3 linked regions of the Spirosoma rhododendri genome follow. The protein of the gene in region 1 interacts with the protein of each later gene in a pairwise test. Links are inferred from orthologs where the notes say so. Each region holds a gene or a part of one and is shown on either strand. Other genes may lie near its edges.

Evidence for each region. The genes of interacting proteins can lie anywhere in the genome.
Region 2: the proteins of HH216_RS21625 (region 1) and groL interact in binary tests that used the Escherichia coli proteins (3 or more experiments, as listed by UniProt). The link is inferred for Spirosoma rhododendri from one-to-one orthologs.
Region 3: the proteins of HH216_RS21625 (region 1) and HH216_RS12195 interact in binary tests that used the Escherichia coli proteins (3 or more experiments, as listed by UniProt). The link is inferred for Spirosoma rhododendri from one-to-one orthologs.

Annotation. Positions count from the first base shown.
Region 1 is NZ_CP051677.1:5,191,919-5,200,121, forward strand. The notes cover bases 49-2,962. They hold HH216_RS21625 (nucleotide exchange factor GrpE), read right to left. Parts: upstream 1,838-2,962; coding sequence 1,259-1,837; downstream 49-1,258. Outside these bases: HH216_RS21635 (TetR/AcrR family transcriptional regulator), read left to right, coding at 3,060-3,707; HH216_RS26300 (kynureninase/PvdN C-terminal domain-containing protein), read right to left, coding at 3,678-4,091; kynU (kynureninase), read right to left, coding at 4,088-4,963; HH216_RS21645 (hypothetical protein), read left to right, coding at 5,072-5,998; HH216_RS21650 (protein-disulfide reductase DsbD domain-containing protein), read left to right, coding at 6,174-6,623; HH216_RS21655 (protein-disulfide reductase DsbD family protein), read left to right, coding at 6,636-8,203. UniProt on the Escherichia coli protein: Participates actively in the response to hyperosmotic and heat shock by preventing the aggregation of stress-denatured proteins, in association with DnaK and GrpE. It is the nucleotide exchange factor for DnaK and may function as a thermosensor.
Region 2 is NZ_CP051677.1:4,779,043-4,785,722, reverse strand. What follows is about bases 1,306-4,209. They hold groL (chaperonin GroEL), read right to left. Parts: upstream 3,625-4,209; coding sequence 1,987-3,624; downstream 1,306-1,986. Other genes in these bases: HH216_RS19890 (co-chaperone GroES), read right to left, coding at 3,723-4,019; HH216_RS19900 (PAS domain S-box protein), read left to right, coding at 1,306-1,858. Also shown: more of HH216_RS19900, read left to right, coding at 1-1,305; HH216_RS19885 (hypothetical protein), read left to right, coding at 4,283-4,963; preprotein translocase subunit SecG, read right to left, coding at 5,194-5,613; HH216_RS19875 (hypothetical protein), read right to left, coding at 5,676-6,515; LPS assembly lipoprotein LptE, read right to left, coding at 6,598-6,680.
Region 3 is NZ_CP051677.1:2,941,335-2,948,094, forward strand. The notes cover bases 1,306-4,289. They hold HH216_RS12195 (Nramp family divalent metal transporter), read right to left. Parts: upstream 3,478-4,289; coding sequence 2,134-3,477; downstream 1,306-2,133. Other genes in these bases: HH216_RS12190 (ABC transporter ATP-binding protein), read right to left, coding at 1,306-2,065; HH216_RS12200 (metal-dependent transcriptional regulator), read left to right, coding at 3,722-4,289. In the rest of the region: HH216_RS12185 (hypothetical protein), read left to right, coding at 1-236; more of HH216_RS12190, read right to left, coding at 305-1,305; more of HH216_RS12200, read left to right, coding at 4,290-4,375; HH216_RS12205 (LptF/LptG family permease), read left to right, coding at 4,462-5,538; HH216_RS12210 (DMT family transporter), read left to right, coding at 5,640-6,551; HH216_RS12215 (DUF6056 family protein), read left to right, coding at 6,585-6,760. UniProt on the Escherichia coli protein: H(+)-stimulated, divalent metal cation uptake system. Involved in manganese and iron uptake. Can also transport cadmium, cobalt, zinc and to a lesser extent nickel and copper. Involved in response to reactive oxygen.

The sequences.
Region 1 (8,203 bases):
ATTCAACCGTGAAAAAAGTCTTTCATCTTGTCGAAGAAGCCCTTTTCGTTCTTGTTCGGCTTGGGCTGGAAATTCGGCGAGTTGCGCAGTTTTTCCAGCATCGTCCGCTCGTCCGACGACAGCTGTTTGGGTGTCCAGACGTTGACGTGTACCAGCTCGTCGCCCCGGCCGTAGCCGTTCAGCTCTTTGATACCCTTTCCTTTCAGCCGCAAAATCTTGCCGCTCTGCGTACCGGGTTCGAGCGTAATCCGGGCCTTACCGTCGATAGTTGGCACTTCAACGCTGGTACCAATGGCGGCATCCACGAAGTTGACGTACAAATCAAACACGACGTTGTTGCCATCGCGCTTGAGGTCGGCATCCTCCTCTTCCTCCACAACGATCAGCAGATCACCGGCAACACCACCACGGGGCGGCACGTTGCCTTTACCACCCACCGATAGCTGAATGCCTTCGGCAACACCCGCCGGAATTTTGAGCGGAATAACATCTTCCTGCAACACGCGACCTTCGCCGAAGCAAACGTCGCAACGGTCGGTGACGAGCTTGCCTTCGCCGTTACAGGTCGGGCAAGTGCTGGTCGACACCATCTGACCGAGCATCGTGTTAACAACCTTACGGGTCTGTCCGGTACCGCTACAGGTCGAGCAGGTTTGCACGGCGGTGCCGTTTTTGGAACCGTTGCCGCCACAGGTCGTACAGGTGACGTGCCGCTTTACCTTGATCTTTTTCTCGACGCCGTTGGCAACCTCCTGCAAGTTCAGTTTCAGCTTGATACGCAGGTCAGACCCGCGCCGGACGCGCTGCCGCTGCCCACCGCCCCCTGACCGCCCCGGAAGAAGCTGCCGAACGGAGAATCGTCGCCGAACACATCGCCAAACTGGCTGAAAATATCGTCCATCGATGGCCCACCGGCACCGTAGCCACCGCTGGCCGCACCGCCCATACCGGCGTGCCCAAACTGGTCGTAACGCGCTTTTTTCTGCGGATCGTTCAGAACGTCGTAGGCTTCGGCAGCCTCTTTAAACTTTTCCTCGGCCGACGGATCGTCCGGGTTTTTATCCGGGTGAAACTGGATCGCCATCTTGCGGTACGCCTTTTTCAGGTCGTCTGCCGAGACGTTCTTATCGACCCCCAGAACTTCGTAATAGTCGCGCTTCGTTGCCATAATATTATAAAGAGTGAAAGAATGAAAGAGCGAAAGAGCGATTGCCGACATAGACAGCTTTCGCTCTTTCACTCTTTCACTCTTTCGCCATTAATTACCCACAATCACCTTGGCGAAGCGGAGAACCCGGTCGCCGAGATAGTACCCTTTTTCTACTTCGTCGATGACCTTACCCTTCAGATCGGGGCTGGGGGCCGGAAACTGCGTGATCGATTCGTGCAGATCGGCGTCGAAGGGTTCGCCTTTCACCGTCATCGGTTTCAGGCCCTTACTTTCCAGTGTTTTGGTCAGTTTGGTATAAATCAGGTCGACACCCTGCTTCACGGCGGTACCATCGTCGGTGGCGTTCATCGATTGCATGGCCCGTTCGAAATCGTCGATGACGGGCAGGAGCGACTTCATCAGCCCTTCGTTGGCGCTGTTAATCATATCCAGCTTTTCGCGGGCTGTCCGGCGACGGAAGTTCTCAAAGTCGGCGTAGAGCCGCAGGTATTTGTCTTTCAGTTCAGCCATTTCGGCCGACGTTTTGTCAGACGCGCCAGTGGTTTCAGCGGCTTCGCCACCGTTGACGGTTACGGCTTCGTCGCTGCTTAGCTCGTCGTTGGTCAGGTTGTCAGGCTGCTGTGTATTGGGGATGGACTGCTCGTCCGTTTGTTCGGGATTGGTCATGGTTGAGTATCTGTTTCGCTTCCAGAAATTCATGGAGACCAGTGTACAAAAGATCGGCCAAAATCGATACATCTGCCAATATGTCGGTACGCCGGTCAGGCGGTCAGCGCGGGGTCTCGAATTTTTGGCTGCCGGTTGGTGTTATGCCGAAAGTTCGTCCTATCGATTATGCATTCGTCCGTACAACGCCATACACAGCTGATCAAGGTCAAGGCAATCGAGCTTGGCTTCGACTTCTGTGGCGTCGCGAAGGCCGACTTTCTGGAAGAGGAAGCCCCCGGCTCGAAAGCTGGCTGAAGAACGGCATGCACGGACAGATGAACTACATGGCCAATCATTTCGACAAACGGCTCGATCCGCGTCTGCTTGTCGACGGGGCCAAGTCGGTAGTAACGGTGCTGCTCAACTACTACCCCGCCGAACCCCTTCCCCAGCAACCCGACGACTACAAGCTATCGAAGTACGCCTACGGCACCGACTACCACTTTGTGCTTAAAGACAAGCTGAAAGAGCTGATGACGTATATCGGTGACGTTATCGGCGAAGTCGGCGGACGCGCTTTTGTTGATTCGGCACCGGTCATGGACAAAGCCTGGGCGCAACGATCGGGAACGGGCTGGGTTGGCAAACACAGCAACCTGATAAACAGGCAGATCGGCTCGTTCTTTTTTATCGGCGAACTGATTCTGGACCTTGAACTGGAACCCGACGGCCCCATCACCGACTACTGCGGTACCTGCACCCGCTGCCTGGACGCCTGCCCCACCAACGCTATCGTCGGGCCCTACGTGGTCGACGGCAGCAAATGCATATCCTATTTCACGATCGAGCTGAAAGACGCTATCCCGACGGAGGTGCAGGGGCAGTTCGATAACTGGATTTTTGGCTGCGACATCTGCCAGGATGTATGCCCCTGGAACCGCTTTTCCCGCCCCACAAGACGCCCGCTTTCGATCCGCACCCTGATCTGGCGCAGTTCAGCCGCACCGATTGGGAAGAGATTACGGAGGACGTATTCCGCGAAATTTTCCGGCGATCGGCAGTTAAACGAACCAAGCTGGACGGGTTGAAGCGCAATGTGCGTTTTAGCCAGCCCGACATTACTCAAGCGCCACAATAAGTAATTATACTTACCTGCTGCCTAAATTTAATTTGCCATACGAGCTTGCTATACCAACTTTGTGCCTATTAAGTATATGAACGTAACTTCATTGACCTATCTATGCAACGTGATCGTACTAGAACGGAGCAGCGTCTACTCGACGCTGTCGAGCAGATTATTACCGAAGATGGCCTCGATCAGGTGGGTGTCAACCGAGTTTCCCGGCAATCGGGCATCACCAAAATTCTGATATACCGTTATTTCGGCGGTATGGAGGGGTTGCTCCAGGCGTATTATCTACGCAAAACAACGCCCCGGCCCCACTTCTCCTACGACGTCGAGGCCCTGAAACGTATGTCGATTGCCGAGATCATGGATACGGTCTGTGAACATACGCTGCGGGAATACCGGACTCTGCGAAATGACGGCTACATGCTGGAGTTTCTGCGGGCTGATCTGATGGGCAACGAGCTGGCAAAAAACCCGCTGACGAATGAGCGAAACGGTATGCTCCGGCAGGCTATCGATCAGATTGCGGCTGTCCTGAACGCAAAGAGCGCTCAGAATGCCCGGCCATTCACCGCCATCATCACGTGTGCCATGTCATTTCTGGTGTTTATGAGTCAGCAAAAGCGCAGTATTCTCGACATCGATTTAAGTACTGAAGAGGGCTGGAGTCAGATAGAGAACTCCATGCGCCGGATTTACAAAGGAGTCGGGATGCTGGTCGAAGCGGAATTAGCTGACCGGGCTGAAAAACCGCTTTAGGGACTGCCCCACCCGCCAGACGTCTTCGAACGAATTGTAGAGCGGAGTCGGGGCAAGCCGGATACAATCGGGTTCGCGCCAGTCGCCGATGATTCCGTCGTGGGTGAGGTGATCGAACAAGGCTTTCCCCTGCTTTCGCACGAGCAACGACAATTGGCACCCACGCTGACTAAATTCATCGGGCGTCAGTTGCTGAATAGCGTCGTACTGCGAAATGATGTAGGCTAGAAAGCCCGTCAGATGCTCGCTCTTCTGCCGCATGGCCGTCAGCCCCGCTTCGGCCGTAACACTGAGCGCAGCCCGGTGCAGCGCCAGCGCCGGGATAGGTGGCGTACTGACTTGCCAGCCGTCGGCACCGGGGGCCGGAACGAATCCGGGCGTCATCCTGAAGCGTTCGTCTTCGCGGTAGCCCCACCACCCTGCCAGCCGGGGCAGGTTTTGATCGTGGTGCTTTTCGTGAACAAACACCCCCGAAATTCCCCCGGACCGCTGTTGAGGTATTTGTACGAGCACCAGGTGGCGAAGTCGACGCCCCAGTCGTGCAGGCGCACCGGCACATTGCCAATAGCGTGAGCCAGGTCAAGCCCGATCGGAATGCAGTGCTGCTGCGCCGTTGCCGCCAGGGCAGCCATGTTATAAACCTGCCCGGTGTAGTAATTCAGGCCACTGAGCCAGATCACCGCCAGTTCGTCGGCATGCTCCGCAATAGCCCGCTGAATATCGGTCGTGTGAATCAACTGGTCATCCTGCGGAGCCACTTCAATGATTGCGTCGGCGGGCGAAAAACCCCGGTGCTTCACGTGCGTTTCAAGCGCGTACTGATCCGACGGAAAATCGCCTTTGATGGTCAGGATCTTGTATTTTGTCGCCGTAGGCTGGTAGAACGACGCCAGCAGCAGATGGATGTTCACTGTCAGCGCATTCATGGGGCATACCTCGGCGGCAGTTGCACCAACGATCTCGGCCAGTGCCTGTTTGCAGCTCTCGTGGTAGTTCAGCCAGGGTCGCCCCGCTCCTTCCCGCTCGCGTTCGTCGGCCTGTTCAAACCAGCCTTCTACGCCGAGGTTCTGCCACGTATCGAGTTCATGATTCAGCGCCTGCCGGGCGGCTTTCGGTTGCAGACCGAGCGAGTTACCACACAGGTAGATCAGGTCGCGCCCGTCGCGCTGGGGAATAAAAAAACGATCCCGGAACGGAGCCAGCGCGTCGGTCTGATCGAGGTGCCGGGCGAAGGCAAGGGTATTTTCGTACGTCATAAGGTAGCCGCAAGCTATGCATAACATGACCGTTTCCAACTGATTTTGTTTGGAACGATGTAGGTTTGCAACTCCCGGCCGTTCCACGTTTCAGTCGTTTTTCTGCCCATGACCCACCCGCTATCACGCCTTGCTTTACTGCTGCTGCCTGCCCTATCGGTCGCCTGTTCATCGGCTACGCTCCGAATCAATCAGACGGGAGCGACGAGTACCTACTGCGATCCGCCGTTGGCGTACACGTACGATGCGTCGACCCGCCCGATCGCCAATCTCGACTCCGTTCTGGCCGTCAGTCCGGCGCTCACGCAGCAGTTCTCCCGCCACGATCTGCTGATCGCTAATGCCGTTGCGATCATTCCACTGCTCCGGCAACTAACCACGCAGGTGACAACGCAGGAAGCCGACCGGCTCCGGCAGCAAATACAAACCCGGTTGCTGCTGGCCCAGACACAGGTATCCAGCGTGGCCGCTGAGCTTGATTGCGAAGGCGAACGCGCCGATCAGCTGGCTACGTACCTCGATCAGGCAGATACCAAGCGTGTTCGTCGCCTGACGATCGGCTCGGTTGTGGTCGGTGCCATTACAACCGTTGCAACGGCACTCATCGCGGGCGACAATGCCAACAAAGCGGTTGCTATCAGTGGTGGTCTGGTCAGCGCCGGGCTTGGCGGTGTGGCCGCTTTTTCGTCGGACCGGCGCATACCGTTTCAGCACGCCCGTAACCTGCTGACCGACATCTGGCTGGCAAAAGATCAGTCGACCGCTTATCCGCCGGTGGTATGGTATGTGCTTCACGAGAAAGCCTTCAGTAACAGCAGTCAGCACGTCATCGCTTACAATGTGCGGCAGCGGTGGCTCGATTATGTGTTGCCCGGCACGTCGGCCAGCGACCAGGCGTTGTACTTTGGAACGGGCGGAGCCTACCGGGCCGACGACCTCCACACGCGGGCCAATATGCTCAACCAATTGCAATCGTCGGTACGGTCAATTAACCAGGATTTGCAAAGCCTGCTGCTGAACCTGTCGAAAAGATAGCCGTGCGTTCGCGCGAATTTCAGGTTGCGGTCGGCGCTATGAACCTATTTCAGGATCCCGAAGAAAAAGCCGGAGTCAGACGATTATCAGCCCCAAATCGAACGTTATATAGGCTGATAGAGGTTAAGAGCGTATACTATTCATCAGATGGCCTTTGGAGCCGTTATTCACCCCCATGAAAAAATTTGTTCTGGCCAGCCTCGTCCTGCTGGCAACCGTGTCGGCGAAGGCGCAGATTATTAACCCGGTTCACTGGAGTTATGCCGCCAAAAAGACGAGCCCAACCGAAGCCGTTGTCTTTTTGAAAGCTACGATGGACAAAGGCTGGCACATCTATTCGCAGAACGTAAAGGAAGGCGGGCCGATCAAAACGTCGTTCACCTTCGATTCGTCACCAGCTTACGCGCTGGTCAGCAAAACGCAGGAGCCGAAACCGATCACCAAACTGGAGAAGACCTTCGATATGGAGGTGAGCTATTTCGAGAATTCGGTGATTTTCCAGCAAAAGGTCAAGCTGAAAGGCAACGGACCCGTTACGGTAAAGGGCAAACTGGAATACATGAGTTGTAACGACCACAAGTGTTTGCCGCCCGATGAAGTTGCGTTCAGTATCCCCGTAAAATAAGTCATTACCACTATGCATTACCCTCGGATACTAGCCGGGAGCCGGGCGTGGCTGGCGCTTCTCTGGCTGGTTATCAGCCTGTTTGCCGCAGTGCCACTTCTGGCGCAGGATACCGTTTCGACGGCCGATATCGAGTTTACGCCCGTTGAGCAGACGCCCGCCGTTGCACCCACCAGCAGTACCGTCGTTACTCCGCAGGCTGCAACCATCGACACGGCAGCGAGTACCGTTGCTCCCGCCGACGTGCCAACCGTCGGGGCAACGCCTGAACCGGTGAAAGATTCGCTGTGGGTAACGTTTCTAGCCGGGCTAGTCGGTGGCTTCGCGGCTATTTTCATGCCCTGTATTTTTCCGCTGTTGCCCATGACCATTAGCTTCTTCACCAAGCAGTCGGGCACACGGGCGAAGGGCATTCGCAACGCGCTGCTGTACGGCGCGTCGATCATTGTCATTTACGTGGCGCTGGGCCTGTTGATTACGGTAATTTTCGGTGCCGATGCGCTGAACGACCTGTCGACCAACGGTATTTTCAACTTTGCCTTTTTCCTGCTGCTGGTCGTCTTTGCCGCGTCGTTTTTCGGCGCGTTTGAACTCATGCTCCCGACAAGCTGGGCCAACAAAATGGACGCTAAAGCCGATCAGGGCGGTCTGATAGGCATTTTCTTCATGGCCGCCACGCTGGCGCTGGTGAGTTTCTCCTGTACCGGCCCAATCATCGGTACGCTGCTCGTTCAGGCGGCTTCGATGGGCGAACTACTCGGTCCGGCAATTGGCATGTTTGGCTTCGCGCTGGCCCTGGCGCTGCCGTTCACGCTGTTTTCGCTGTTCCCCTCCTGGATGACGTCACTGCCGAAGTCGGGTAGCTGGCTCAACTCGGTGAAAGTGGTACTGGGCTTTCTGGAGCTGGCACTGGCCCTGAAATTCCTCTCCAACGTCGACCTGGCCTACCACTGGGAATGGTTCGACCGGGAGGTGTTCATCGTGCTTTGGGTCATTATCTTCGGCATGCTGGGCTTTTACCTGCTGGGTAAACTGCGCTTCTCGCACGATAGTGAGCTGACCAGTATTTCGGTGCCCCGGCTGTTTCTATCAATCGTTTCGCTGGCCTTTGCGCTCTACCTGATTCCGGGTCTCTGGGGCGCTCCACTGCAATCGGTTTCGGCCTTTCTACCCCCCCAGCAAACGCAGGATTTTGATCTATACACCCGGTCGCTGCTCGCTGCGCCGGTCGCTGAAACGGGCACTACGCCAGCCAAGAAGTATGGTGATCTGTTTGAAGCTCCGCTGGGCCTGAACGCTTTTTTCGATTACGACGAAGGGATGGCTTACGCCAAGAAAATGAACAAGCCGGTTATGATCGACTTTACGGGTCATGCCTGCGTCAACTGCCGGAAGATGGAAATGGCCGTATGGCCCAAGCCAGACGTGCTGAAACGCCTGCGCGATGACTACGTATTGATTCAGCTGTATGTCGACGACAAAACTGAACTGCCCGCCACTGAGCAGCGTGTGTCGAGCTACAGTGGCAAAACGATCAAAACGATTGGCAATCAGTGGAGCGATCTACAGGCCAGCCGATT
Region 2 (6,680 bases), 410 kb from region 1 along the record:
AGAACACGACCGGATTCGTACCGACATTCTGCCCAATATTCGGGTAGGGTCCTGGTCGGGCGAACTAATGAAGTGGCATCGGCTCAGCGGAGAGCGGATTCCGGTAACCACAAACATATACCCCATCAACGACCCGATTACGGGCGAACCCTATGGCATGGTCGCCATATCGCGGGATCTGCGCCAGGAAAGACAGGTGCAGCGCGAGATCGAAGCAAAGAATCGGGCGCTGGAACTGGCACTCGAAATCGGGCAGTTGGGTACGTACCAGATCGACCTGCAAACGAACCGGATTGTCGCGTCTGAACGGGCGCGTACGTGGTGGGGATTACCCGATGGTAGCTCGTCACTCGACGAACTGCTTGGCAAAGTGCTCCCGGCCGATCAGTCGAAATGGAGTGCTGTGCTGACGCAGGCCCGGCTTAAGAAACTGGACGGTCATCACGACCTGACGTACCGGATCATAAACCGGCAGACGGGCGAGTATCGGTACCTGCGCTCACTGGGGCAGGCCGTGTACGACAACGATGAAGCCGTGACGCTATCGGGAACGGTACAGGATATTACGCCCCAGATTCTAACGCAGTTAAAAATCGAGAAGTCTGAAATCCGGTTGTCGAGCGCCGTCGATCTAGCTGATCTGGGTATGTGGCAGATTGACCTGGCGACGGGGATGTTGACCTTTTCTGACCGCATCCGGGTGTGGTACGGCTTCAGCAGCGACGAACCAATTCCGCTGGAGCGGAGCTACGAGCCAGTTGATCCCGCCGACGTACAGTTACTGAAAGAAGCCCTTGATGGCGCGGCCAGCAGCGACAAAAAAAAGGAATACGACGTCGAGTACCGAATAAAGTCGCTAACGACAGGTCGTAAGCGCATTATCCATGCGAAAGGCCACGTCTACTACGACGCATTCATGGAAGCTTACCGGGTCAGTGGCACCATGCAGGACGTTACGGAGCAACGGCAGACCGAACTGGCGCTCGAAATGGAAGTGCAGGAGCGCATCGAGCAACTGGCAGCTACCAACGAGGAAATGGCTGCCATCAACGAAGAAATGATGGCGACCAATGAGGAACTGGCTGCCACCAACGAAGAATTTCTGGAAACGAATCGAAACCTGACCCGATCGAACCAAAACCTGGAGCAGTTTGCCTACATAGCCAGCCACGATTTGCAGGAACCGCTGCGTAAGATTCAGCAGTTTGGCGACCTCCTCAAGACGCGCTACGCCAATGATTCGACGGAAGAATATCGTTATCTGGAGCGAATGCAGCTGGCTGCCAGCCGGATGTCGGTGTTAATAAAAGACTTGCTGGCTTTCTCGCGAATTTCGACCCAGCAGGTAACTGCAACTGAGATTTCACTAACGCAGGTCATAAGTGTTGTGCAGGACAACCTGACGGTGTCGATTGAAGAATCAGATGCGCAGATTGACGCTGATAACCTACCTATGGTTCAGGGCGACGTAACACAACTGGAACAGCTTTTTCAGAATCTGCTCAGTAACGCCATCAAATTCAGCCGTGTCGACCTGCACGGCGACCCGGTGATACCGCATATCAGGGTCACGGCACGACTAGTGACGCTGGATGAACTTCCAGCGTCTATAAAGCCCGGCCGACAGATAAAAACCTACTACCGAATCGACGTTGTCGATAATGGCGTTGGCTTCGAAGAAAAATATACGAACCGTATTTTCCAGGTTTTTCAGCGTCTGCACGGTAATAACGAGTTTGCCGGTACGGGTATAGGCCTGGCAATCTGCCAGAAGGTCGTTACGAACCACGGTGGCATTATCACAGCAACCAGTCAGCCAGGGCAGGGGGCCACGTTCAGTGTATATTTGCCAAAATAGGCGTGGTCGGGCTTGTGATATAGATTTCGGGCAACTCAACAACCCACAAAAGACAAAACCCTCCGGCTGCGAAGCCAGAGGGTTTTTTAGTACACCAATCGAGTCGATCAGTATAGGCTGCGTGATGATTACATCATGCCGCCCATACCGCCGGGGTGACCGTGGCCTGCGCCACCAGCCGGAGCCTCTTCGGGCTCGTCGGCAATCACACACTCGGTCGTCAGCAGCAGACCCGCGATCGAGGCCGCGTTCTCCAGTGCCAGACGGGTTACTTTCTTAGGGTCGATGATACCAGCAGCGAACAGGTCTTCGTACGAATCGTTTTTGGCGTTGTAGCCAAAACCACCCTGACCGTCTTTTACCTTGTTGACCACTACCGAACCTTCACCGCCAGCGTTGGCAACGATCGTGCGGAGGGGAGCTTCCAGCGCCGTGCGGATGATCGCAACGCCAGTCTTCTCGTCTTCGTTGATCGTGTTAACACCGTCCAGCGACGAGATAGCGCGGATCAGAGCGATACCACCACCGGTTACGATACCTTCTTCAACGGCTGCGCGGGTTGCGTGCAGGGCGTCGTCGACACGGTCTTTCTTCTCTTTCATCTCTACTTCGGTAGCGGCACCGATGTACAGGATGGCAACACCACCCGACAGCTTAGCCAGCCGCTCCTGAAGTTTTTCACGGTCGTAATCCGACGTCGTGTTTTCAATCTGTGCTTTGATCTGGTTAACGCGACCTGCGATATCGTCTTTCGCACCAACACCGTTTACGATGGTCGTGTTGTCTTTATCGATCGTCACTTTGTCGCACTGACCGAGGTATTCGATTGACGCGTTCTCCAGTTTGAAGCCACGCTCTTCCGAGATTACCTGACCACCCGTCAGGATAGCGATATCTTCCAGCATAGCTTTCCGACGATCGCCAAAGCCCGGAGCCTTCACGGCGGCAACTTTCAGCGCACCCCGGATTTTGTTGACCACCAGCGTAGCCAGTGCTTCTCCGTCGACATCTTCTGCGATAATCAGCAGAGGACGGCCCGTCTGAGCCACCTGCTCCAGTACCGGCAGCAGTTCTTTCATCGACGATACTTTCTTTTCCGAGATCAGGATGAACGGACGCTCCAGCTCCGCTTCCATTTTCTCGGTGTTGGTTACGAAGTACGGCGACAGGTAACCCCGGTCGAACTGCATACCTTCAACCGTTTTAACTTCGGTTTCGGTACCACGCGCTTCTTCAACCGTGATAACACCTTCTTTGCCGACTTTCTTCATAGCCTCGGCGATCATCGAACCGATTTCGTCGTCGTGGTTAGCCGAAATGGTAGCTACCTGCTGAATCTTGCCGAAGTCGTCGCCAACGGTCTGTGCCTGCTCGGCCAGATTGCCCGTTACAGCCAGTACGGCTTTGTCGATACCGCGCTTCAGGTCCATTGGGTTTGCACCGGCAGCTACGTTTTTCGCACCGATCGAGTAGATCGCCTGCGCCAGAACGGTAGCCGTGGTCGTACCGTCACCGGCTGAATCAGCCGTTTTCGACGCTACTTCCTTCACCAGTTGCGCGCCCATGTTTTCCATGGCGTCTTTCAGTTCGATTTCTTTTGCTACCGTAACACCGTCTTTGGTGATGGCAGGCGAACCGAATTTCTTGTCGAGGATAACGTTACGGCCTTTAGGTCCGAGCGTAACTTTTACCGCGTCAGCCAGCGTGTCGACGCCTTTTTTGATGCGCTCGCGGGCTTCTGTATCGAAGAATATTTTCTTAGCCATGATTGTTAAGTTGAAAAAGTTGTAGAGTCGGAAGGTTGTAAGGTTGCGTTTGACAGTTGTTTGACTGACCACATGCTACCAAATCCTGCATACTCAGGTTAAAGGATTGCGAAAATATCGGATTCGCGCATGATGAGGTACTCCTTACCGTCGATGGTCAGTTCGGTACCGGCATACTTGCCATACAGTACCGTATCACCCACCTGAACCGTCAGGGGCTCATCTTTTTTGCCAGCACCTACGGCGATAACCGTACCGCGCTGTGGCTTTTCTTTCGCCGTGTCAGGAATGATAATCCCGAAAGACGTCTTTTCTTCTGCCGGAGCGGCTTCTACCAGCACCCGGTCGGCCAGCGGTTTCACGTTTACTTTCACGCTTTCCGTTTCTGTTACCATGATAATGAGTTGATTAAGGTTGTTAACTGATCTGTTCAGCCAGTATGACGGTCTTCACTCGCCAATTACTATGCCAGAGCCAAACCCTGCCAGATTTACCGCTTTTTAGCTGACAACCTGTCGATTTTCAGAAAACCGCCCTGAATATTTGGCCTGAAAGCGATCTGCGGCAATAATATGTGGCAATTTGGGTTAGATTCAATACCTTGAGAATGACACCATCTTTGCTCACTTGTATGAAAGCGCTGGCTCCTGACTGGTTTATGCAAAATTGGCTGGATTCTGAATACCAGCAATATGTCGTGATGGCATATTTACAGTCTGTTCAACAACACTTTGCCGGAAACCAGCTGCACCCCGCGCTGCCTGATCTGCGCGAACACTACAACAGGGGGGCTACGTTTATGCAGGGTAAGGGTTCGTTGAGCGCGTCGTTTCCCCGGCGGGTGCGGGGTATCAAGGGTCCACCACCCAGCATCGACTACGTTTCCGACGTGCCTGACGACAATTTCATGACTGAGATTGACGCCACACTCGCGTTTGCACTACCCCGTTTCCGGCAGGCTGTTGCTGAGGGTGAACAACGCTGGGCCGACATCGCGCAGGCACTAACGCTGGAGCCGGTGGGCCTGCTGCCATTACGCCCGGAAGAAGGCTATCTGTTTGTGTATGCGACGCAGCAACGAAAAACGGACGTGTACCAGTTTCGGCTTACGCTATATGCCAGTCAGGTACCGGGAGGCCGTATCGTGCGGTTCCGGTATCTCGAATCGGTGCAGCAGGGGCTGGCCAATACGCTCGAAAACATCAAGCTTGACCTCATCCGCCGACACACGCATTTACCCAATCCCGCCACGTTCCGGTTGGAAAGCAAACAGCCGCTACCCGTCGCCGAAACGCTGCTTCCCATCGCCAACCAACTCCTCGCGCAAGCGGTAGCGTGACGGTTTTCGGTATACAGTTTACAGTTTTCGGTTCACAGATGTGTGGCCTGGACGTCTACGTCCGGGTGGGCGCGTCAGCGACCAATTAACTGCCGCATGCACCAATTGGCCTGACGGCCACCCGGACCTGGAGGTCCGGGCTACACCACTAGCCCACAAAAACACAGCCACTTCCCGGATGGAAAGTGGCTGTAAGTAATACGGAAAACCGTAAACCGAATACCGAAAGCTTATTTCTGCGGTGTCAGGGCCGAGGTCGACGCGCCCGGCGTAGCAGCACCCGGAACCGCCTGACTTGGCGCAGCACCCGACGCAGCCGGACTAGCCGCTCCAGTGGCTGGAACCGGTGCAGGAGCCGTTGTCGGCAGCGTCTGCTGCTGAGCCCGGTCGACGTTGATGCTATTAATAACACCTGTCTGATTCCGGTCGACCATGATGTATGATGCCAACGACAGGACCATTACGCCTATACCCAGCCCCCAGGTGATTTGCTCCAGCAGATCGGTCGTTTTCTTGACGCCCATCAGCTGATTAGAGCCCAATCCGCCGAATTCTCCGGCCAGTCCGCCCCCTTTGGAGTTCTGGATCAGCACAATCAGAATGAGCAGTACGGTAAGAATACAAATAATGACAATCGTTGCCGTTAACATGAAAATAGAATTCTACGAGTTAAAATGCGTTCGTTACTGTAGTTAGTGTGGTGCGGCAAACGCTAGGTAGCCGATGCGTTACCAGCATCTAATTCAGCGATTTTTGCCGCAAAGTACGCATTTTTCTGCGGATTACGCTGCATAAGTTGCTGGTAGATTTCGCGGGCCTTTTCGACCTTACCCTGCTTAAGCAAAATCCTGGCGAAACTTTCGGTGACAAGCGCGCCCCCTCCGCTGGGTGTCCGTTTGGCCAAATCTTCCTGTTGCTGCTCCTCGTCGGGTCGGCGCTGTATCCGCGAAATGCTGGGCTCTTTCTGAATAAACGAATCAATCAGTTCGAGCTGCCGCTGTCGTTCCAGTTCGGTCGCTGTCAGGATGGGCGTGGCCGGGGCTTCGGCAATCTGCGTAAGTTCCTGCCGCAGGGTTGATTCCGACAGCGTGGGGTCTTCCGGGGTTGGGATCGTGGGCGTAGGGTCGACAAACAGCTGTTCCGGCTGATCGGCCAGTCGCACACCGGGCACCGTCAGGCGGGGCAAGCCACCCGTCAGACCCGCTTTCGACTTGAAGAACGCGTAACTCTCCTGCTGGTAATCGTCGGGGATGGGTACGTGCCGGGCCGATAGCTCGTTGAGCCGCGACAGTAGGTTATCGGACCACTGAAACTCATTGTCGATCAGCTTCCGCAGGGCGTTGCGGCTCAGCGCGTAGGCGGCTGCCTGCCGGACGTAAGGTACGGTTTGGCCCTTCTGATGGATGGACGCGGCCTTGGCGGTCAGGGTATACAGCGACTGGCAGTACGGATATGTAGCCATACTTTCCTGGAGCTGCGCAAAATCGGTAGCCGTCAGATCGTCGGGATGAGTTACCCAGTAGGAGAATGTTTCTTTGTCGATGGGAGTCACGGGCGAGGGAGGTTAGCAGGTATGTTACCGCACGAAAATGGCGAAAAATCGGCTAACAGGCAAAGCGATAAGCGGGCTGTACCTACCAGTCGGCGGCTGTTTTATTGAAGATGTCGAGTACGATCTGATCCAGAATCTGCGGGACAAGGCGGCTTTCGTTCTGGC
Region 3 (6,760 bases), 2.2 Mb from region 1 along the record:
ACGCCGACGAAGAAATCATCAATCAACAGCAGGACAAAGCAGCGACCGATCTCGAACTCGCTGATTCGGAAAACGCACCTATCGCACCGGCAAATCTGTCGGAAAATATAGCCTACGCACTCGATGGTAGCGGCCCCGGCCCAACCGATGCAAAGCCGCAGGTTGGCGAAGCGAAACACGTTACGGAGGGTATTACCGGAGCCGGGCTGGAAGACGAAGAAAAGAATCTGTCGTAAATGACGACGTGCTGTTAGGGGGCACCATAAACAAGCGGGCCGGTCAGTTAGCTGACCGGCCCGCTTGTTTATACCACTTCTTTGTACTGCATTCGGTACAGGTTGGCGTAAAATTCGCCCCGCTGCAACAGCTGTTCGTGCGTACCCTGCTCGACAATATGCCCCTTATCGACGACGATGATGTTGTTTGCTTTCTGAATGGTCGACAACCGGTGGGCAATAACGATAGCCGTACGCCCTTTCATCAGCGTACTGATAGCGTGCTGAATCATCTCCTCCGTCTCCGTATCGACGGACGACGTTGCTTCGTCAAGCACAATAATCTTCGGGTCCTGCACCATTGCCCGGACAAACGAAATCAGCTGACGCTGCCCAACGGATAGTGTCGAGCCCCGCTCCATCACATTGTATTGGTAACCACCCGGCAGTCGCTCGATCAGGTCGTGAACACCAACGAGCTTGGCCGCTTCGACCATTTTTTCGCGGCTGATGCGCTTGTCGCCGAGGGTAATGTTGTTCTCAATTGTATCGGAAAACAGAAACACGTCCTGCAACACGACACCGATATTCCGGCGCAGGTGGCCCAGTTCGTAATCGTGAACGTCGACACCATCGACGCAAATTTCGCCTTTATTGATGTCGTAGAATCGGCTGAGCAGGTTGATAATCGACGACTTACCCGCCCCGGTTGCGCCGACAAATGCAACTGTTTCGCCCGCTTTGACGCGGAAGCTGATGTCGCGCAGCACCCAGTTTTCTTCGTTGTACGCAAACCAGACGTGATCGAAACTTACGTCGCCCCGGAGGGTGGCGGGGGCATGCTTTCCGTTGTTGAGGGTATACTCGTCGCTATCGAGGAGTTTGATGATCCGGTCGGTGCTGACGATACCCATTTGCAGGGTGTTGAAGCGGTCGGCCAGCATCCGGATTGGGCGGAAAAACAGGTTAATAAACATCACGAAAGCCGTAACGGTCCCGAAGGTGATGTCGGAATGAATAATCTGCCGCGCACCGTACCACACAACCAGCCCCACGGCTACCGCCGAAATAATGTCGGCGACGGGGTAATAAATCGAATAGTAAAGGATAGAGCGGATGTTGGCCTTGCGATGTTCGCCGTTTATGTCGCGAAACTTGTCGGCTTCAATGGCTTCGCTGCCGAAAATCTGCACGATGCTCATACCGGTGATGTGTTCCTGCACAAACGAGTTCAGGTTTGCCACCGCCGTTCTGACTTCGTTGAACGACTTCTTGATTTTTTCCTTGAAAATATACGTGCTGATCAACATCAGCGGGATGGTCGACAGGCTGATGAGTGCAAGCCGCCAGTCGGTATACAGCATTACGCCGATCACCAGCACCAGTTGCAGAATATCGCCAGCGATAGCGGCCATCCCTTCGCTAAACACATCTGCCAGCGTTTCGACGTCGGAAATGGAGCGTGTAACGAGTCGGCCGATGGGGGTGTTGTCGAAGAATTTCAGCCGCAGCGTCAGAATCTTGCGGTAGAGCTGCACCCGGATATCCCGAATAACGTACTGCCCCAGCCAGCCCGACAAGTACGTGTTATAAAACTGAACAGCCGCCTGCACGACCAGCACCACCAGCATGACGATGAGCATAGTCGTCAGCCGGTTGTAGTCACCGGCACTGATGACATCATCAATGGTGTATCGAATCAGGAGGGGAGTCAGCGGAGACAGACAGGCGGCCAGCATAATGATGGCGACCAGTCCGAAAAAGCGACTCCGGTAGGGCTGTACGAAAGCGTAGAGCCTTTTCAGAATGACTACATCGAAGATGCGGCCACTTTTTGTTTCTTCGTTCACGGAAAGCGGGGGAGTTCAGCAGGATAACCCAATCGGCGTAGCGAACGTTTCCCAAGCCATACGATTCCTCACACCCAGGCTCTGACTGTATCCCACAGCAGGTATACGTTCAGCCCGATAATCAGGGCAGTTACGGCCCAGGCCGTCACCTTCATCCAGCCGGAATTGACGAATTTACCCATCTTCAGTTTGTCGCCCGTGAACATCACCAGCGGCACTACGGCAAAGCTGAGTTGCAGGGATAGAACGACCTGACTGAACACGAGCAGTTCCGAGGTGCCGTGCTCACCATACAGAATGGCGACGATCAGGGCAGGAACGATGGCAATCAGGCGGGTGATGAGTCGGCGTAACCACGGCTTGATGCGCAGGTGCAGAAACCCTTCCATCACGATTTGCCCCGACAGCGTACCCGTCAGCGTCGAGTTTTGGCCCGATGCCAATAGGGCCACGGCAAACAGGATACCAGCCAGTTTGACGCCAAGAACCGGATCGAGCAGCCGGTGGGCATCGGTAATGTCGGCGACGGTTTGATTGCCCGAATAGTGAAAGGCCGCAGCTGCCAATACGAGGATGGCCGCGTTGATGAAAAACGCCAGAAACAGTGATACTGTCGAGTCGATGGTGGAGAATCGAATAGCTGTCTGCCGACCGGCATCGGTTCGGGGGTAGTCGCGGGTCTGTACGATACTCGAATGCAAATACAGATTGTGCGGCATCACGGTAGCCCCCAGAATACCAATGGCGATGTAGAGCATGCTGGGGTTGGTCACGATTTCGGGCCGGGGAAGTAACCCGTCGACTACCGAACCCATGTCGGGTCGCGACACAATCAGCTCATAGCCGAAGCAGGCCAGAATAATAAAAATCAGGCTGGCAACGATTCGTTCGATGACCCGAAAGCCTTTGTTCTGCAAATACAGCAGCAGCAGCACGTCGGCGGCTGTGATGAGAATGCCAACCGCCAGCGGCAGGCCGAACAGCAGGTTAAGCGCAATGGCAGACCCGATCACTTCGGCGAGATCGGTTGCGGCAATGGCAATCTCGGCCAGTAGCCACAGCACAAACGCTACGGGTTTGCTGAAATGGTCGCGGCAGGCCTGAGCCAGATCACGACCGGTGGCAATGCCCAGTTTAAGCGACAAGTGTTGCAGGAGAATCGCGAACAGGTTGGAAATCAGCACGACCGACAACAGCCGGTACCCAAACCGTGCGCCACCGGCAATGTCGGTGGCCCAGTTGCCGGGGTCCATGTAGCCAACCGCTACCATCAGCCCCGGTCCGGCGTAGGCCATGAGCGTCCGAAAAAAACCGGCGTTGTGTGGTACGGAGACCGAGCTATGTACGTCGGCCAGCGAGTTGGTCGTACTATCCTGCCGCCAGCCTTTTGTTGTTGTATTCGTAACGTTCATGTAAGGGGGAAGAAAGCCGCGGGGAGAAAAAGAAACCAGCCCGAACGTTGGCTTCTTAGTTCTTTTCTGTTTGCACGCCTTTACTCAGATTCTATGGCAATTCAGCTATGTAACGTATAAAAGTAAGGAATGTTGAAACAAAAATTTAGACTCCTCTAAATTTTTAGAAAGTTTAACACAAAAAGTACCTTTGCGCGTAAACTGTTGATACCTGCCCATTCGTTGTAAGGCTGGTTAGTCTCTTATGCATTCGTTCACGGAAGAAAATTATCTGAAAACGATTTATGCGCTCGCGCTACGGCAGGAGGGCGACGTGAGTACGAACGCGTTGGCGGAAGTCACGGCTACAAAAGCGGCTTCGGTAACGGATATGCTGCGTAAACTGGCTGATAAAGAGCTGATTCACTACAAAAAATACCAGGGCGTACGGCTGACGGAAGAAGGCGAACGGCAGGCTCTACGGATCATTCGGCGGCACCGCCTGTGGGAAGTATTTCTGGTTGACAAGCTGGGTTTTGGCTGGGATGCGGTGCATGACATTGCCGAGGAACTCGAACATATCCGCTCCGACGAACTGACGAGCCGACTGGATGCGTTCCTGAATCACCCGCAGTTCGACCCCCACGGCGACCCGATTCCGACGCAGGCCGGTCAGATGCCCGCGACGGAATACCGGAAGCTATCGGAAGTCAGCGTGGGCGAATCGGTGCGGCTGATGGGTGTACTGGAGCATTCGACGGCATTTCTGCAACACCTCGACCGCTGCCAGCTTACGCTGGGCTGCGCCGTTTCGATGGGCGAAATCAATCCGTTCGATCGGTCAATACGTATTGTCAGCGAATCAGGTCAGCCGATCTTCGTCAGCCACGAAGTCGCCCGGAATCTACTGGTGGAATAGTGGGTCTAAAGTTTAAAGTTCGAGGTTTAAGGTTATTGACAAGCCGCCAACTTTAAGCCTTAGACGTTAAACATTGAACTGAACAAATGAAACTCTTAGACTGGTATATTCTGAAACGCTTCCTGCAAACCTACATCTTCGTGGTGATGGTGATTGTACTGGTGGTGGTGATGATCGACTATACCGAGAAGGTGGATAACTTCCACAAAAACAACGTAACAGCGGCTGAGATTCTGGGTCAGTATTACCTGAATTTCATTCCTTACTGGGCCAACTACATCAGCCCGCTCATGGTGTTTATCGCGACGGTATTCCTGACGTCGCGGCTGGCGGCCCGCACCGAAATTATTGCTATGCTGAGCAGCGGCATCAGCTTCATTCGGCTGCTGTGGCCGTACTTGCTGGGGGCGTCGGTGCTGGCTGTGCTGACGTACTTTATGGTCAATTACATCATTCCGAAGGCCAACAAAACCCGGATTGCGTTTGAGATCAAGTACATCAACAACCCGTACACGTATTCGGGGCGAAACGTACATATTAAGATAGCGCCCAATACATACGCGTATCTGGAAAGCTACAACAACCTGAGCAACACGGGTTATAAGTTTACGCTGGAGCGGGTCGAGGGGAATCAGCTGAAGGCGAAGCTCTCGGCCGACCGTATCGAATGGGATACCAAGAAGAAGAAGTGGGGCATCTATGATTACACCGTCCGGTCGATCAACGGGCCGACGGAAACGCTGACCCCCGGCACCCGCATCGACACGACGCTGAACCTGAAACCCGACGATTTCAGCTCTGATTTCAACCTGTTTGAAACCCTGACGCTCCCCGAGTTAAACCACCACATCGAACTGCTACAAAGCCGGGGTGCCGATGGGGTCGAGACGTATCTGATTGAGAAATACAGCCGTGACACCCGTCCGTTCGCCATTATCATCCTGACGGTAATTGGCGTCATTATGTCGGCCCGGAAGAGTCGGCGGGGGGTAGGCTGGCAGGTGGCACTGGGCTTCTTTCTGGCCTTCACATACCTGCTGTTTTTCATGCTGGCCAAAGGGATCGCGCAGGAGGGCTTTCTCAACCCGATCATCGCGGTCTGGCTCCCAAACCTTATTTTTGCCGCCATCGGCCTGTTGCTCTACAACACTATTCCGAGGTAAACAATGATAGAATGAATGAGTGATAGACTGATTGAATAGAAAAGTGTCTGCGCCAGCCTATTCAATCAGTCTATCACTCGTTCATTCTATACTCCCACATTATGCCCCAGAAGCCTTCGCCTACTGATTATTTCCAGCTTCATTTCATTGTCCTGATCTGGGGGTTTACGGCTATCCTGGGTAAACTGCTGCAACCGCTTGACGCATCGGCGGTGGTACTGTTCCGGACGGGACTAGCGACGATTGGACTGCTGGCCGTGCTGCGGTTTCGGAAACAGTCGATGGACGTTTCGCCCGCAGATCGCTGGAAGCTGCTGGCCACCGGGGGCGTTATTGCCCTGCACTGGGTGCTGTTTTTTCTGGCGGCCCGGCTCGCCAACGTATCGGTTTGTCTGGCGGGTATGGCAACGAGTTCGCTGTGGGCCAGCGTGCTCGAACCGATTGTGTTACGTCGGCGCGTCCGGCTCATCGAAGTCATACTGGGGGGCGTCGTGATGTCGGGCCTGTACCTGATTTTTCGCTTCGAATTTGATAAAATGGCCGGGCTCGTGGTGGCGGTGCTATCGGCCATGTTATCGTCGCTATTTACCATTATCAACAGCCGTTTCGCGCAGCGCTACGAATCGCTGGTTATCTCGGCCTACGAGATGGCGGGGGCTACCGTCGGGGCGCTTGGGCTGTGGCTGGCTGTGCGTTACGTGGGTCCGGCAGGGGCTAATGCGACTGTGCAGTTTGTGCCCGAAACGGCTGCGCAATGGCTGTGGCTGGGTATCTTGTCGATGGTCTGTACGGTATACGCGTATTCGGTAGGGGTAGGGCTACTGCGTAAGTTTTCGCCGTATATGGCCATATTAACCGTAAATTTGGAGCCAGTGTACGGAATTTTGCTGGCTGTACTGATCTTTGGCGACACGGAACGTATGACGGCTGGCTTTTATCTGGGCACACTGGTTATCCTGCTGGCGGTACTTTCTTACCCGTTTCTGGATCGGCCGAAGGTCGAGCCGGCGTAGCGGTAGCAAGCTGTACGGCAGTCACTACACTGCATGAAACATCTTTTTTCTGATCGGTTGGTTGCCGTAGCAACCGGTCTGTTCGTTGTGCTGACCTACCTGCCCTTGGTGCTGCTGTCGGCGCACAACCACCCCTCGGCAGCTGATGACTACTGCTTCGCTGATACGGCGGTGCGGTACGGTTTCTGGGCCGCTCAGAAACTCTACTA